DNA from 4 places in the Bacillus sp. BC08 genome. Region 4 is predicted to be linked to each of the others. Evidence: riboswitches for the same ligand, from Rfam matches in the RefSeq annotation. Region 4 holds a riboswitch; each other region holds the start of a gene.
The links. Region 4 has a riboswitch for S-adenosylmethionine ahead of ACXVYO_RS10505 (methionine ABC transporter ATP-binding protein). Riboswitches for the same ligand answer to the same signal wherever they lie in the genome.
Positions count from the first base shown of each region.

Region 1 (3,113 bases), on a different contig from region 4:
CCTTTTTTCTCAAGTAACGGCTTTGCCTTTTCTAAAATTTCAGCGTGCGGTACGTTAGAAGCCCCCACAACTAATTTCTTTTCATCTTTATCTTTCCCGCCACAAGCAGCTAACCCAAAAATTGAAGTTGAAATAAGTGCTGTAAGTAATAATTTTTTCATTTGAAACATCCTCCCGTTTTTTATTATCGTTTATCTATTCGAACCGTTACACGATCACCAATCCACTGAATGAAAAATACAACCAGTAATACACAAATTGTAGCAACGATTGTTACATCGTTATTTCCTCGTTGGAATCCTTCTAAATATGCAAGTGTTCCAAGGCCACCAGCACCAACAACTCCCGCCATTGCTGTATAGCCTACTAAAGCAATTGTCGTAACTGTAATGCCAGATACTAATGCTGGTAACGATTCTGGAATTAATACTTTCAAAATAATTGTGCTTGTTTTTGCTCCCATTGCTTTTGAAGCTTCAATTACACCTTTATCAATTTCGCGAAGTGCGATTTCAACCATTCTCGCGTAAAACGGTGCCGCTCCAATAATTAAAGCCGGCAATGCTGCACTTGCTCCAAGAATTGTTCCAAGCAAAATCTTTGTGAATGGGATTAATAAAATGATTAAAATAATAAACGGTATCGAACGGAAAATGTTTACGAACGCTCCAATCGCTGTGTTAACCGTCTTGTTTTCCCATAAATTATCTTTCGCTGTCATAAAAAGTAACAATCCTAAAATGAGTCCTAAAACAAATGTGGCAAGAGCTGCGATTGCCGTCATATATAACGTTTCACCAGTTGCTTCTAACATTTGATTCCAATCAACATTTGCCAGTAACTTATCCATGTGCAATCACCTCCAGCTCTACTTGATCTTGATGTATTCCCTCTATTGCTTGCTGAATCGCTGTTTCCTCACCATTTAAATGAACAACTAAACTACCGTAAGAACCGTCATTCGTTTGTGCGATATTTCCTTGCAAAATGCTAACTTCTATATCACTACGTTGCATTAATCTTTGAAGTACTGGTCTTTCTACAGCTTCACCGATAAACTGCAAACGAACTACTTTACCATCTGGATATTTTTCAATTAAACTTTCAATCGTTTCATTTGTATCTTCAGAATCTGTTAATTGCTTTACAAATCGTTTTGTAATATCTTGCTGTGGATTACGGAATACATCAAGTACTGGACCCGTTTCTACAATCTTCCCTTTCTCCATTACCGCCACTCGATTACAAATCTTTCGAATCACGTGCATCTCATGTGTAATAAGTACAATTGTTAAACCGAGACGCTTATTAATATCTAATAATAAATCTAAAATTTGATCTGTGGTTTCTGGATCAAGAGCTGACGTCGCTTCATCACATAAAAGCACTTGCGGATTGTTAGCTAACGCTCTTGCAATACCAACACGTTGCTTTTGTCCTCCGCTCAGCTGAGATGGATACGCATCTCCTCTTCCTTCTAATCCAACAAGATGAATTAACTCATCCACGCGTCTTCTTCTCTTCGCCTTATCAACACCTGCAATTTCAAGCGGGAACTCGATATTTTCGCGTACAGTTCGTGACCAAAGTAAGTTGAAATGCTGAAAAATCATTCCGATTTCTTGCCTTGCTTTACGAAGTTCACTTCCTGTAATCGCTGAAATCACGCGATTTGCAATTGTAATTTGGCCAGAAGTTGGTTTCTCTAACTGATTGAATAATCTGATTAAAGAACTTTTCCCAGCGCCACTATATCCGATAACACCAAAGATTTCACCTTTGTCTATTTTTAAATTGGCATTATCTACAGCAGTGACATCACCGCTTTTTGCTTTATATATTTTCTTTACATTCTCTAATAGAATCATGGTGTATCACCCCTTTTTTTATTTGGGTCGACTCCGCAATTTTTTATTTTTGATGCGTGTAGTCCACCGGTATCACTACTTTTATTATTTGAATGTCCTCCACATTCAAACAATAAAAAAACCTTTCTGCTTTAGAGAAGCAGAAAGGTTTATGTGCGTATATAACAGCATTATCCCTCTCTCTCATCTCTCAAAGCATTTGCTTTGCAGGAATTGGCACCATTTCAACATAAGTTGACGGTTGCCGGGCTTCACAGGGCACAGTCCCTCCACCTCTCTTGATAAGAGAAATCAGATTACATTTTCGTCTGATTTGTAATTTATGAAATTGTCTATATTTTATGAATTGAATTGTATCAATATCCACACACCATGTCAACAGAAATTTTCGTAAAAAATGAACCTTCAGAATTTCAAGCCCCTACTGACATCGGTTTACATATGTGAAACATCGATTCGACTAATAGCATCGTTCGATATGTTCCCGAATATTGTACACGTCCATCGTTCATTAACATTTGCAATCGTACATTGCCGTTTACCAATTGTTTTACATCTTCTTCATCTACACAAACAATTTGCTCCGTCCCTATTTCCTCATGTAGCAGTTCTATATAATCTCTTGAAATTTGTAACGAACAACTTTCATCTCCAAAGCGGAAATTAACAGTTTTTTCTCCTTGTCTTAAAAGCGGCTCTAAATGATATTGACCATTAGCGTAATTTACAAATGATTGCAGCAAAGAATATAATTTCACCTTGAATCACATCCTTCATATCACTTTCTATTACACATACCATTCCCTCTTACTAAAGAGCAATCCTGTTACTTTCGCTCGACAAATACTGTAACCACCCTGCATCTCGACATATTTCCCAAGAAATATGTCGAGGCGGCAAAAACTTTGCCGCCTACTTTAATTCCGTATATAAATATTCAACCGAATGAAATGCATATATCTTCTTCATAAGTGTCCCATTTTCAAAAACAAGTAAACACGGCACACTTTCGATTCCATACTCTTTCGCTAAATGCGGAGCATAATTTAAATCTAACATTCCAATTTTCAAATCTTCAATTGTCATCTCAACGACAGTTAACATCTTTTTTGCTAATTGGCATGTTCCACACATTGGAGTATATACATATAACACTGTTTTTTCTTCGTTCTCTATTAAGGCTGTTGCTTCGGCTCCTGTCCAGTCAATCACTTCTATCATTCCTTACCGTAAATATTCTGTATA
Region 1 is NZ_JBTGPA010000018.1:170,711-173,823, reverse strand. It holds gene metQ (methionine ABC transporter substrate-binding lipoprotein MetQ) at 1-161, opposite strand, end outside; gene ACXVYO_RS03080 (methionine ABC transporter permease) at 185-850, opposite strand; gene ACXVYO_RS03075 (methionine ABC transporter ATP-binding protein) at 843-1,868, opposite strand; SAM riboswitch class I at 2,049-2,156, opposite strand; gene ACXVYO_RS03070 (hypothetical protein) at 2,282-2,626, opposite strand; gene ACXVYO_RS03065 (thioredoxin family protein) at 2,781-3,089, opposite strand; gene ACXVYO_RS03060 (toprim domain-containing protein) at 3,093-3,113, opposite strand, start outside.
Region 1: linked by a shared signal. The riboswitch ahead of ACXVYO_RS03075 (methionine ABC transporter ATP-binding protein) and the one ahead of ACXVYO_RS10505 (methionine ABC transporter ATP-binding protein) in region 4 are both predicted to bind S-adenosylmethionine.

Region 2 (3,113 bases), on a different contig from region 4:
TCCGCAATGATTTTGACATTGATGATCACAAGGGTGAGGCCATTTAACGGTAATGAATTCACTTGAAAAGTCTGTTTCATTACAGTAAATTTGCTCTTTTGGAATGATTCCATGTAAGAGTGGATAGACGAAGAAATCCATTCCACCTGATATAACGTAAAAAGAAATGTCATTTTCATTTACAAATTGTATAAATTCATGAAAACCATTACGTATTTCAGCAGTTTCTATTAAAAATTGAATCATATTATCGTGTAGACTAGTAGGTATTAATTGAAATAATTGAGAAACACCTTCTTGAATAGACAGCTCTTGTGATAAAATTCTATTCTTTACTTCTTCGGCTTCTGGTGGTGCAAATTTTTCCATAATGGACATAATGTTATCATTATTTGTAATCGTGCCATCGAAATCACAAAATACTTGAATACTCATAATTTCACCCCATGAGAAGGATTTCCCCATATTTGTAGTGCACTATGCAAATTTATGTCATCTACTTCATGGAGTGGTGTATTTTGCAAAGTAGCATCAATTGCAGTACGGAAAGCTTTCCCGCCGCCTTGCGCCCCATTCGGATGTCCATGTATCCCGCCGCCAGCATTAATAACAACATCTTTACCGAAATCTCGCACAATAAAGGGAACGAAACCAGGGTGAATACCAGCAGACGGAACAGAAAAACTCTTCTTGAAAAATGGATCGTCTTCAGTTAAATATTTTGAGATAGCAAGAGCTTCCTCTTTTTCTAGTGCAACACTTCCGTATGGAGATGGGAATAATGAAAAGTCAGCTCCAGCATAACGTAATAGCTTTCCGAGTAATAATGAAGATGAAACTCCATATAACTTGGATGCTGAGTAAGCGCCACTTACAGCAGGGTGTGCCATAATGGGAACTGGGATTTCATCATCTTCTGCTAGTGATTGTAGTACATCTAGTCCGTAAGCAAATACGTTAAATAATAGAATATCAGCGCCAGCTTGCACTGCACGCTTCGCATTTTCTTTTAAATCAAAAGTTCGTCCTGTTAAATTTACGGCATATAACGTTTTATGCCCGTATGTTTCATATACGGATTGTAAAACTTCTTTTCCAGATGCGATGCGTTTCGTAAGTGGTGTTAATGTATTCTCAAATAATATCTCATCATCTTTTACTATATCTACACCACCACTTGCTTGATCGCGTAATTGCGTTTTTAAATACCCAATATTTCGTCCAATCATCCCTTTAAAAATACTCATTAAAAGAGGACGCTCATGCACTTGTAAAAGGTTTCGAATACCATCTATGCCGAACTTTGGGCCAGAAAAATGTTTTTTTAACTCGTCTGAAAAAGTTAAGTCAATTAATTTCACTTCGCCATCAAGTGATAGCTTTCCGAATGTAGTTGTTAAAATTGCTGGTAAATCTGGACTGAAATTTAATAATGGATATTCGATTTTAATAATCCCGCGTTTTACTTTTTTACGTAAATACGAATTGATATGTTCTTGATCAGCTAATTCCTCAACATGAATGACGTTGCCTTTATGCTGTTTTAATTGTTCTTGCAATAAGTGTGGCAAATGTGTCCAAGAGCCAATTGTTAAACCGAGTGCAATTTGCTCAGCTTTTTTTTCTAAGTTATGTGAATCATCATGGATTAAATATGTCGCTATAATTCCGCTCATTGTTATACCCTCCTAGTTAAATAAAAAAACCTCTCAGCTAAGGAGAGGTTTTTTTACAACCAGCTCCTTATCTGTCAGCGTAATGCTGCGAGAATTAGCACCGTGTCTACAATTGTAGATCGGTTGCCGGGTTTCGTCGGGCTCGTCCCTCCACCTGCTCTTGATAAGAAGTATTTAGAAATGTTTAAATTTTTAAGATAACTGAATTTTGTCAGATATTTTTCATGTTGTCAATTACTTTTTGAAAAAATTTAATTTATCAATTCGCTTAATGGCTTCTCGTAATCTATCTTCTGTATGCAAGAGACCCACGCGGACATAGCCTTCCCCATGTTCACCAAATCCAACACCAGGAGCAACTGCAACGTGTGCTTTTTCTAGTAAAATATCAGAAAATTGCTCAGATGTATAACCTTCTGGTACTGGAAGCCATGCAAAGAATGAGCCGGTTGGAATGTCTACATTCCAACCAATTGAGTGACAAGCTGAAATAAGAGCGTTCCTTCGAGATTCGTAACTATTTACAAGGTCTATTACGCAAGACTGTGAACTTAATAGTGCTTCGCGGGCAGCATCTTGAACTGCACCAAAAATACTAACGTACATATGATCTTGTAATAAGTTAATGGTTTCAATGACACTTTCATTTCCTACTGCAAAAGCGATACGCCACCCAGCCATATTGAAAGTTTTCGATAGAGTATAAATTTCAATTCCTGTATCTTTGGCACCGTCTGCTTGCAAGAAACTAACAGGTTTTTGACCATCAAATCCAATGGCACCGTAAGCAAAATCATGAACAACTAATATGTTATGTTCATTAGCAAAATGAATGGTTTCTTCAAAGAACTCTTTTGATGCAGTAGCACCAGTAGGATTATTTGGATAGTTTAAAAACATTAATTTTGCTTGTTTCGCAATAGAGTCATCAATTTTCGTATAATCTGGTAAAAAATTATTTTCTGCCAGTAGCGGCATTGTTTCAAATTGTGCTTTTGCTAAAGCAACTCCTGATAAATAATCTGGATAGCCTGGATCTGGAACGAGAATAGTATCACCAGGGTTTGTAAAACAAACTGGTAATTCTACTAATCCAGCCTTTCCGCCAAACAAAATAGCAACTTCTGTTTTGGGATTTACTACTACATCATATTCACGTTGATAGAATGTTGCCACGGCTTCTTTTAAACTTTCATGTCCGCGAAATGGCGGATATTTATGATGAATGGTTTTTTCAGCAGCATCTTGTAAAGCTTTTACGATATGCTGCGGTGTTGGTTGATCTGGATTACCTTGACCTAGATTAATAACATCGTGACCAGCTGCTACGACTTTGTTAACTTTTGCAACAAGTGAAGCGAAAAATTGTGTTGGCAATGATGTTACTATCTCAGAAGGTTGAAATAATTTCATACTTTCCACCTCTTTTGAAAGTTG
Region 2 is NZ_JBTGPA010000035.1:763,475-766,587, forward strand. It holds gene ACXVYO_RS22185 (2-hydroxy-3-keto-5-methylthiopentenyl-1-phosphate phosphatase) at 1-435, opposite strand, end outside; gene mtnW (2,3-diketo-5-methylthiopentyl-1-phosphate enolase) at 432-1,676, opposite strand; SAM riboswitch class I at 1,741-1,846, opposite strand; gene ACXVYO_RS22195 (aminotransferase class I/II-fold pyridoxal phosphate-dependent enzyme) at 1,911-3,089, opposite strand; gene ACXVYO_RS22200 (carbon-nitrogen family hydrolase) at 3,104-3,113, shown strand, end outside.
Region 2: linked by a shared signal. The riboswitch ahead of mtnW (2,3-diketo-5-methylthiopentyl-1-phosphate enolase) and the one ahead of ACXVYO_RS10505 (methionine ABC transporter ATP-binding protein) in region 4 are both predicted to bind S-adenosylmethionine.

Region 3 (3,113 bases), on a different contig from region 4:
TTACAAAAAACTTGCTTCTCCATCCACTCATTTATTGCGCTACTTACACTGTCTCTTTGAAGATTTTCAAATGGATATATTCCAGCATTATTACTATCAAAAGGTAATCTCTTTAATCCTTCTATGTACATAGGTTCTCTTAAGCCGATAGATGGTAATATATTTGACGTTAAAATCTCTTCTGGAGTGCCTATCGTAACAATTTCCCCTTCATCCATTAAAATGATTTTATCTAAATCCAGATTTAACATTTCTTCTATACGATGTTCAATAATTACAATTGTTTTATTATATTGTCTATGTATATCTTTAATAAGTTCTATTGTATGTAAGCTACTTACTGGATCTAAATTCGCTAAAGGTTCATCAAATAATAATATATCGGCATTCGTTGTTAACAAACCTGCTAGAGAAACAGTTTGTTTTTGACCTCCTGATAATTCATGTGGACTTTGTTTATGAAAAGAATGCAGCTTTACCTTTTTTAATGAGTCTGAAACAATTTTTTTCATAGTGTTTTGATTTACACATTCATTTTCTAAATAAAATGCTACATCTTCTTCTACTGTAAGACCAATAAATTGAGCATCTTGATCTTGCAAAATTGTTCCTACCTGTTTACTCTGTTCAAAAATACTCCCTTTCCTTGGGTCTTTTCCGGCAATTAAAATATTTCCAGTGCTACTCCCCCCATAAGAAAACGGGATTAGCCCATTGATACAATGAGCTAACGTTGACTTCCCTGAACCACTACGTCCAGCAATTAATACTTTTTCCCCAGGATATATATGAAAAGTAATGTCTTTTACAGTAGACTGCGCCGCATGCTCATATTGAAAGCTAAATTGTTCAAAAGAAATAACTGGTTGCATGTTAACATCCCTACTTTTCAATTTTTAAATGTGTATGTTTCTTATTAGACTTAGCTAGACCTATTGTAATTGGTAACCCAAGTACTAAAAATACAATAACATCCGCAATTGTTGCTCCTAATACTTGTATAACAATTTTGTCAAACGGTTCTCCCATCACAATAATATCGAATGCACCAGCAAATGTAATAGCAATGACAATACCAAGTAACCCCGCAATAGCTAAATAAGAAATATTCCCCTTATTATACGTCCCGTTTTTCACACTAAAGCCAGCTCTTTTTTGAATGAGTCCCATTGCAAATCCGATAATACCTGAACTAATAACCCATCCCCACCAAATACCCCAACCAGCGATTGTATCCGTTACAGTATGACCGATAAGTCCTATTAATAGTCCTGCCACAGGGCCAAATAACGCTCCAAAAACAGTTAAAATAGCTAATGCAGGTTTAATAAATGTATTTGGTGCAATTGAAAATCCCCAAAGTCCTAATATCCCGTATAATGCTGCTCCAATTCCGATTGCCACTACTAACTTCGTTGATAATTTGTTCATTACAATTCCCCTCTCATATTAGTCAACTTTAATTACTCTATATTTATTTTAAAAATGAATTATGCATCGACACTCCCTTTCTATACAACAAAAAATGACCTCTTATATAAGAGGTCATTTTCTTTCACGTTCAAGAATCCCCTTATCTTCCAAAAAACACATCGTGTCCTCTGCGGAATTAGCACCTTCCTATAAATGTACTTAGGGGTTGCTGAGGTTTCATAGGGCCGTTCCCTCCACCTCTCTGGATAAGTATTAATTTGTAATTCGTATTATGGCACTAAGAAGAATAAATTTCAATACTTTTCTGATTATTTTTATTTTTTGTTAAATGATACATTTAAATCATTGTATTCTTATCGGAATTATGAAATAATGAACTCACAATTGTTTCGGGAGGAATGTATGATGAAAGTAATTGGTTTAATTGGTGGACTAAGTTGGGAATCTACATCGTTATACTATAAACATATTAATACACTTACACTCTCTCAATACGATCAAAATGCAAAGCTTGTTTTATATAGCATGGATTTTGGTGAGGTAACTACTTTATTACAAAATCATCAATATGAAGAAGTGAAAAACGAATTAGTAACAGTTGCAAAAAAAGTTGAAAAGTCCGGGGCTGAATGTTTATTAATGTGTTCCAATACGGTCCATTTATTTGCTGAAGAAGTAGAACGGGAAATATCAATACCATTCCTTCACATCGGTGATGTAAGTGCTAAAGAAATAGTAGAACACAATATAAAACGTATTGGACTATTAGGAACGAGGCAAACGATGGAACAAGACTTCTACAAATCACGTCTAGCGAACTATAACATTGAGACAATCACCCCTATTAAAGAGGAGAGAGATTTTATTCATTATGTTATTTTAAATGAATTAAGTAAAGGGATTATTTCAGAATCATCAAAAGAAAAACTATTACAAATTACAAAATCATTAATTCAAAATGGTGCAGAAGGTATATTGCTAGGATGTACTGAAATTCCTTTGCTTATTTCTCAAAACGACCTTACTGTACCTGTTTTTGATACTGCTTTTATACATGCAAATACTGCTGTGCAGTTTGCAGGATAATAATATAAAAGCATAAAGGTTAAGCCTCTATGCTTTTATATTGTCCAAACTATTTATTTAAAAGAGATGTAATAACTTTGATTGCTTCTTTTGAACCACCACATTCTAAAAAACTATCATTCAGTTTTCGTATACCATGTTTATACTTTTCATTTGAAAGAGCATCTATTACCGCTTCATTTAGAGTTTGCACATTAACATGCTCTTTCAATAATCTATGTGCTGCTTCCAGCTCAGTTAATCTTTGTGCTATCATTGGTTGGTCTTTATCATGTGGAATTATGACAAATGGGACATTAAAATAAATAGCATCGTGCACACTATTCATACCGCCATGTGTAATAAAAACATCTGCTTCATTTAATATTTCTGATTGGGGTACGTATGAAGCAATTATAAAATTGTCTGGCGCTTTCTTAATTTTAGAACGATCATTTCTATCACCAATTGCCATTATAACTATTCCATCAAAATCTGAGAAAGTATCAATGCAAGTATTAAAAAAAGGTTCGAGTCCTTCAAGCAGTGTTCCCATTGAAATATAAATAACTTTCTTATCTTTAAGTAATTCAAGTGGAAACTCTACATTTGTT
Region 3 is NZ_JBTGPA010000031.1:491,443-494,555, forward strand. It holds gene ACXVYO_RS13210 (ABC transporter ATP-binding protein) at 1-872, opposite strand, end outside; gene ACXVYO_RS13215 (ECF-type riboflavin transporter substrate-binding protein) at 883-1,431, opposite strand; SAM riboswitch class I at 1,571-1,686, opposite strand; gene ACXVYO_RS13220 (aspartate/glutamate racemase family protein) at 1,837-2,520, shown strand; gene ACXVYO_RS13225 (macrolide family glycosyltransferase) at 2,570-3,113, opposite strand, start outside.
Region 3: linked by a shared signal. The riboswitch ahead of ACXVYO_RS13215 (ECF-type riboflavin transporter substrate-binding protein) and the one ahead of ACXVYO_RS10505 (methionine ABC transporter ATP-binding protein) in region 4 are both predicted to bind S-adenosylmethionine.

Region 4 (3,113 bases):
TGCTCCTGCATCCGAGCAGCCGCTTAATGCTGAAATCCCTACAATTGCTGATAATGCAAATGCTAAAATTTTCTTCATTTTCTTTTCCCCTCTTCCTTTTTATGATCTGCGTAAAAAGACTTTCGCAAAGTAGTTTCCTAAGTTCTGAGCTACCTGTACGAGAATAATAAGTAAAACGACCGTTACGAACATAACTGATGTATCAAAACGTTGATAACCATATGTCATTGCTAAGTCACCAAGACCGCCACCACCGACAAGCCCAGCAACTGCAGAAAATTCAATTAAACCAACTGTCATAAATGTAACCCCTAAGATCAATGGTGCTAACGCTTCTGGTACAAGAATTTCAAAAACAATTCTAATTGGTGAAGCCCCCATTGCTTGTGCTGCTTCAATGACTCCCTTTGGAACTGAAACAAGATTTGTTTCAACCATTCTAGCAATACCGATTGATGCAACTAACGTCATCGGAAAGATTGCTGCTGCTGTTCCAATCGTCGTTCCGATAACACTTCTTGTTAGTGGGCTTAAAGCTACTAAGAAGATAATAAATGGAACCGGACGAATTGTGTTAATAATGATATTAAGAATAGAAAAGACCCATTTGTTTTCTAAAAAGTTTCCTTTTCTCGTTACATATAATAGTAAACCTAGAGGTATACCAAGAATTATGGCGAATATAAGGGTTACAATTACCATTAAGAGGGTATCCCCCGTCGCATCTACTATGCGGGGCCAAAATATACTCCAATCAACTCGCATGAGCTTCTACCTCCTTCAGCTGCACTTGCAGTCGTAGATGTTGTAATGCTTTTTGAATTTCCTTCTGTTCACCTTGCAATTCTACAAGAAGATTTCCAAATAGCACATTTTGGAGTTCAATAATATTTCCATACAGTACGTTTACATCGACGTTATAATTTTTCGCGATATATGATAGTACTGGCTGCCCTGTCTCTTCACCCGTAAATGTTAAGCGATAAATCTGTCCACCATTTTGAATTTTACCTAGAACACTTTCCGGTAAATGATCATTAATAATAGAGCGTACAAAGTTTTGAGTCGTCTTTGTTTTCGGTTGTGTGAAAACGTCAAACAGTTTTCCTTCTTCAATAACTTTTCCCTTCTCCATTACAGCTACACGGTGACAAATTTCCTTCACAACATGCATTTCATGTGTAATGAGTAGAATTGTTACATTGTATTCTCGATTTACTTTCTTTAATAAGTTTAATATCTCTGTCGTTGTTTCTGGATCTAAAGCTGATGTTGCCTCATCACATATAAGGATATCCGGTGATGTTGCAAGTGCTCTTGCAATACCAACCCGCTGCTTTTGTCCGCCTGATAGTTGCTCTGGATAATAGTTTGCTTTATCTTCTAACCCTACAAACTTCAACAGTTCATTTACTCTTTCTTTTATCTCATCCTTTGGTACTTTCGCTAATTTTAATGGATAAGCAATATTTCCAAACACTGTTCTTGAATTAAATAAATTAAAACTTTGAAAAATCATCCCGATTCTTTGTCTTAGCTTCCGTAATTCTTTCGTCGATAATAATGTAATATCTTTATCATCTATTGAAATCGTTCCTGCTGTCGGTCTCTCTAACATATTTACTAGGCGTAATAACGTACTCTTTCCAGCGCCACTAAAACCGATAATGCCAAAAATTTCGCCCTTCTCAACTGATAATGTTACGTCCTCCACCGCATGAACAGATTGCCCACCTGATTCATATACTTTACTTACGTTGTTAAAAGAAATCATTTTTCCCCCTCCTATATGCTGTAAAAACTTGAAGTAGAGCTTTCGAGGTAAAATAAAAAGTGCTCTCCTTCTTATCAACCATAAAGATAAGAAGGAGAGCACTTATATGTACTCGTTCACATCTTCTCATCTTCCAAGCCTTTCATAGGCTTGCTGGAGTTAGCACGGTATTAAAAAACCCGTTGCTGAGGTATCGTAGGGCCAGTCCCTCCACCTCTCTGGATAAGAATGTATCGATTTAATTGTCGTTTAATTAATTCTCATTATAGAACTCAGAATAATAAGAGTCAATAAATTTTTTAGAAAAATATTAATTATTTCTCTATTAAAATTTTCAAATAAAAAAATTCACAATACAATAGTGATTTTTAAAGTTATGTTAAATTCTCCTCCCTCATATTTTTTAAAAGGAGAATCCCCTCTATAAAGTGAAACTATAATCAGTGGGGGTTTTGTTCATCCCCCACTGATTATTAGTTGAACCAATCGGACATTTACGGACAGTTGATCTCCCACCTAACTTCTTTGCTCCAGCCGAATTTTGAGGTGGGAGTTTTACTGCCCGTTAATGTCGGATAAATTGAATACCATTATTTGAATATGAAATCGGAGGAAGATAAATATATGAAAACAGCTCTTTTACTCGTTGATATTCAAAATGATTATTTTCCACATGGAAAAATGGAATTGCGTAATCCAGTAGAAGCAAGCGAATATGCTAGTCAGCTACTACAATTCTTTAGAACGAAAAATGAACCTATTTTTCATATCCAACATGTAGCAATTAAAGATGACGCTACTTTTTTCCTACCCAATACAGAAGGTGTACATATTCATGAAAGCGTACGCCCACTTAGAGAAGAAACCGTTATACTCAAACATTATCCAAATAGTTTTCGGGACACTGATCTTCTAGAACAATTACAACGTTTAGCTATTGAGCATGTCGTCATATGCGGGATGATGACTCATATGTGTATTGATGCTACCGTAAGGGCTGCTTTTGATTTCGGCTTTCCATGTACCGTTATACATGATGCTTGTGCGACAAAAGATCTTTCTTTTAAGAATGCTACGATACCAGCCGTTTATATTCATAACACAATTTTGGCTAGTTTAAATGGAGTATATGCAAATGTAATGAGTACAGAGGAGTTTTTGGCTACAAAAAAACACTCCCTTCAGTGAGCAAAACCGAAAAGAGTGTTTCTTGTCAAACCATAGATTTTCTTTCAAATTGTATTATACAGGAAATCCTTAAAATGAATACTAAAAAATATGACTAATAAGTCAAATTTTCTCGTTGTTTTGTTTCTATTTACATGTTTATCCCGATATT
Region 4 is NZ_JBTGPA010000030.1:177,681-180,793, forward strand. It holds gene ACXVYO_RS10495 (MetQ/NlpA family ABC transporter substrate-binding protein) at 1-78, opposite strand, end outside; gene ACXVYO_RS10500 (methionine ABC transporter permease) at 100-765, opposite strand; gene ACXVYO_RS10505 (methionine ABC transporter ATP-binding protein) at 755-1,774, opposite strand; SAM riboswitch class I at 1,898-2,003, opposite strand; gene ACXVYO_RS10510 (cysteine hydrolase family protein) at 2,399-2,962, shown strand.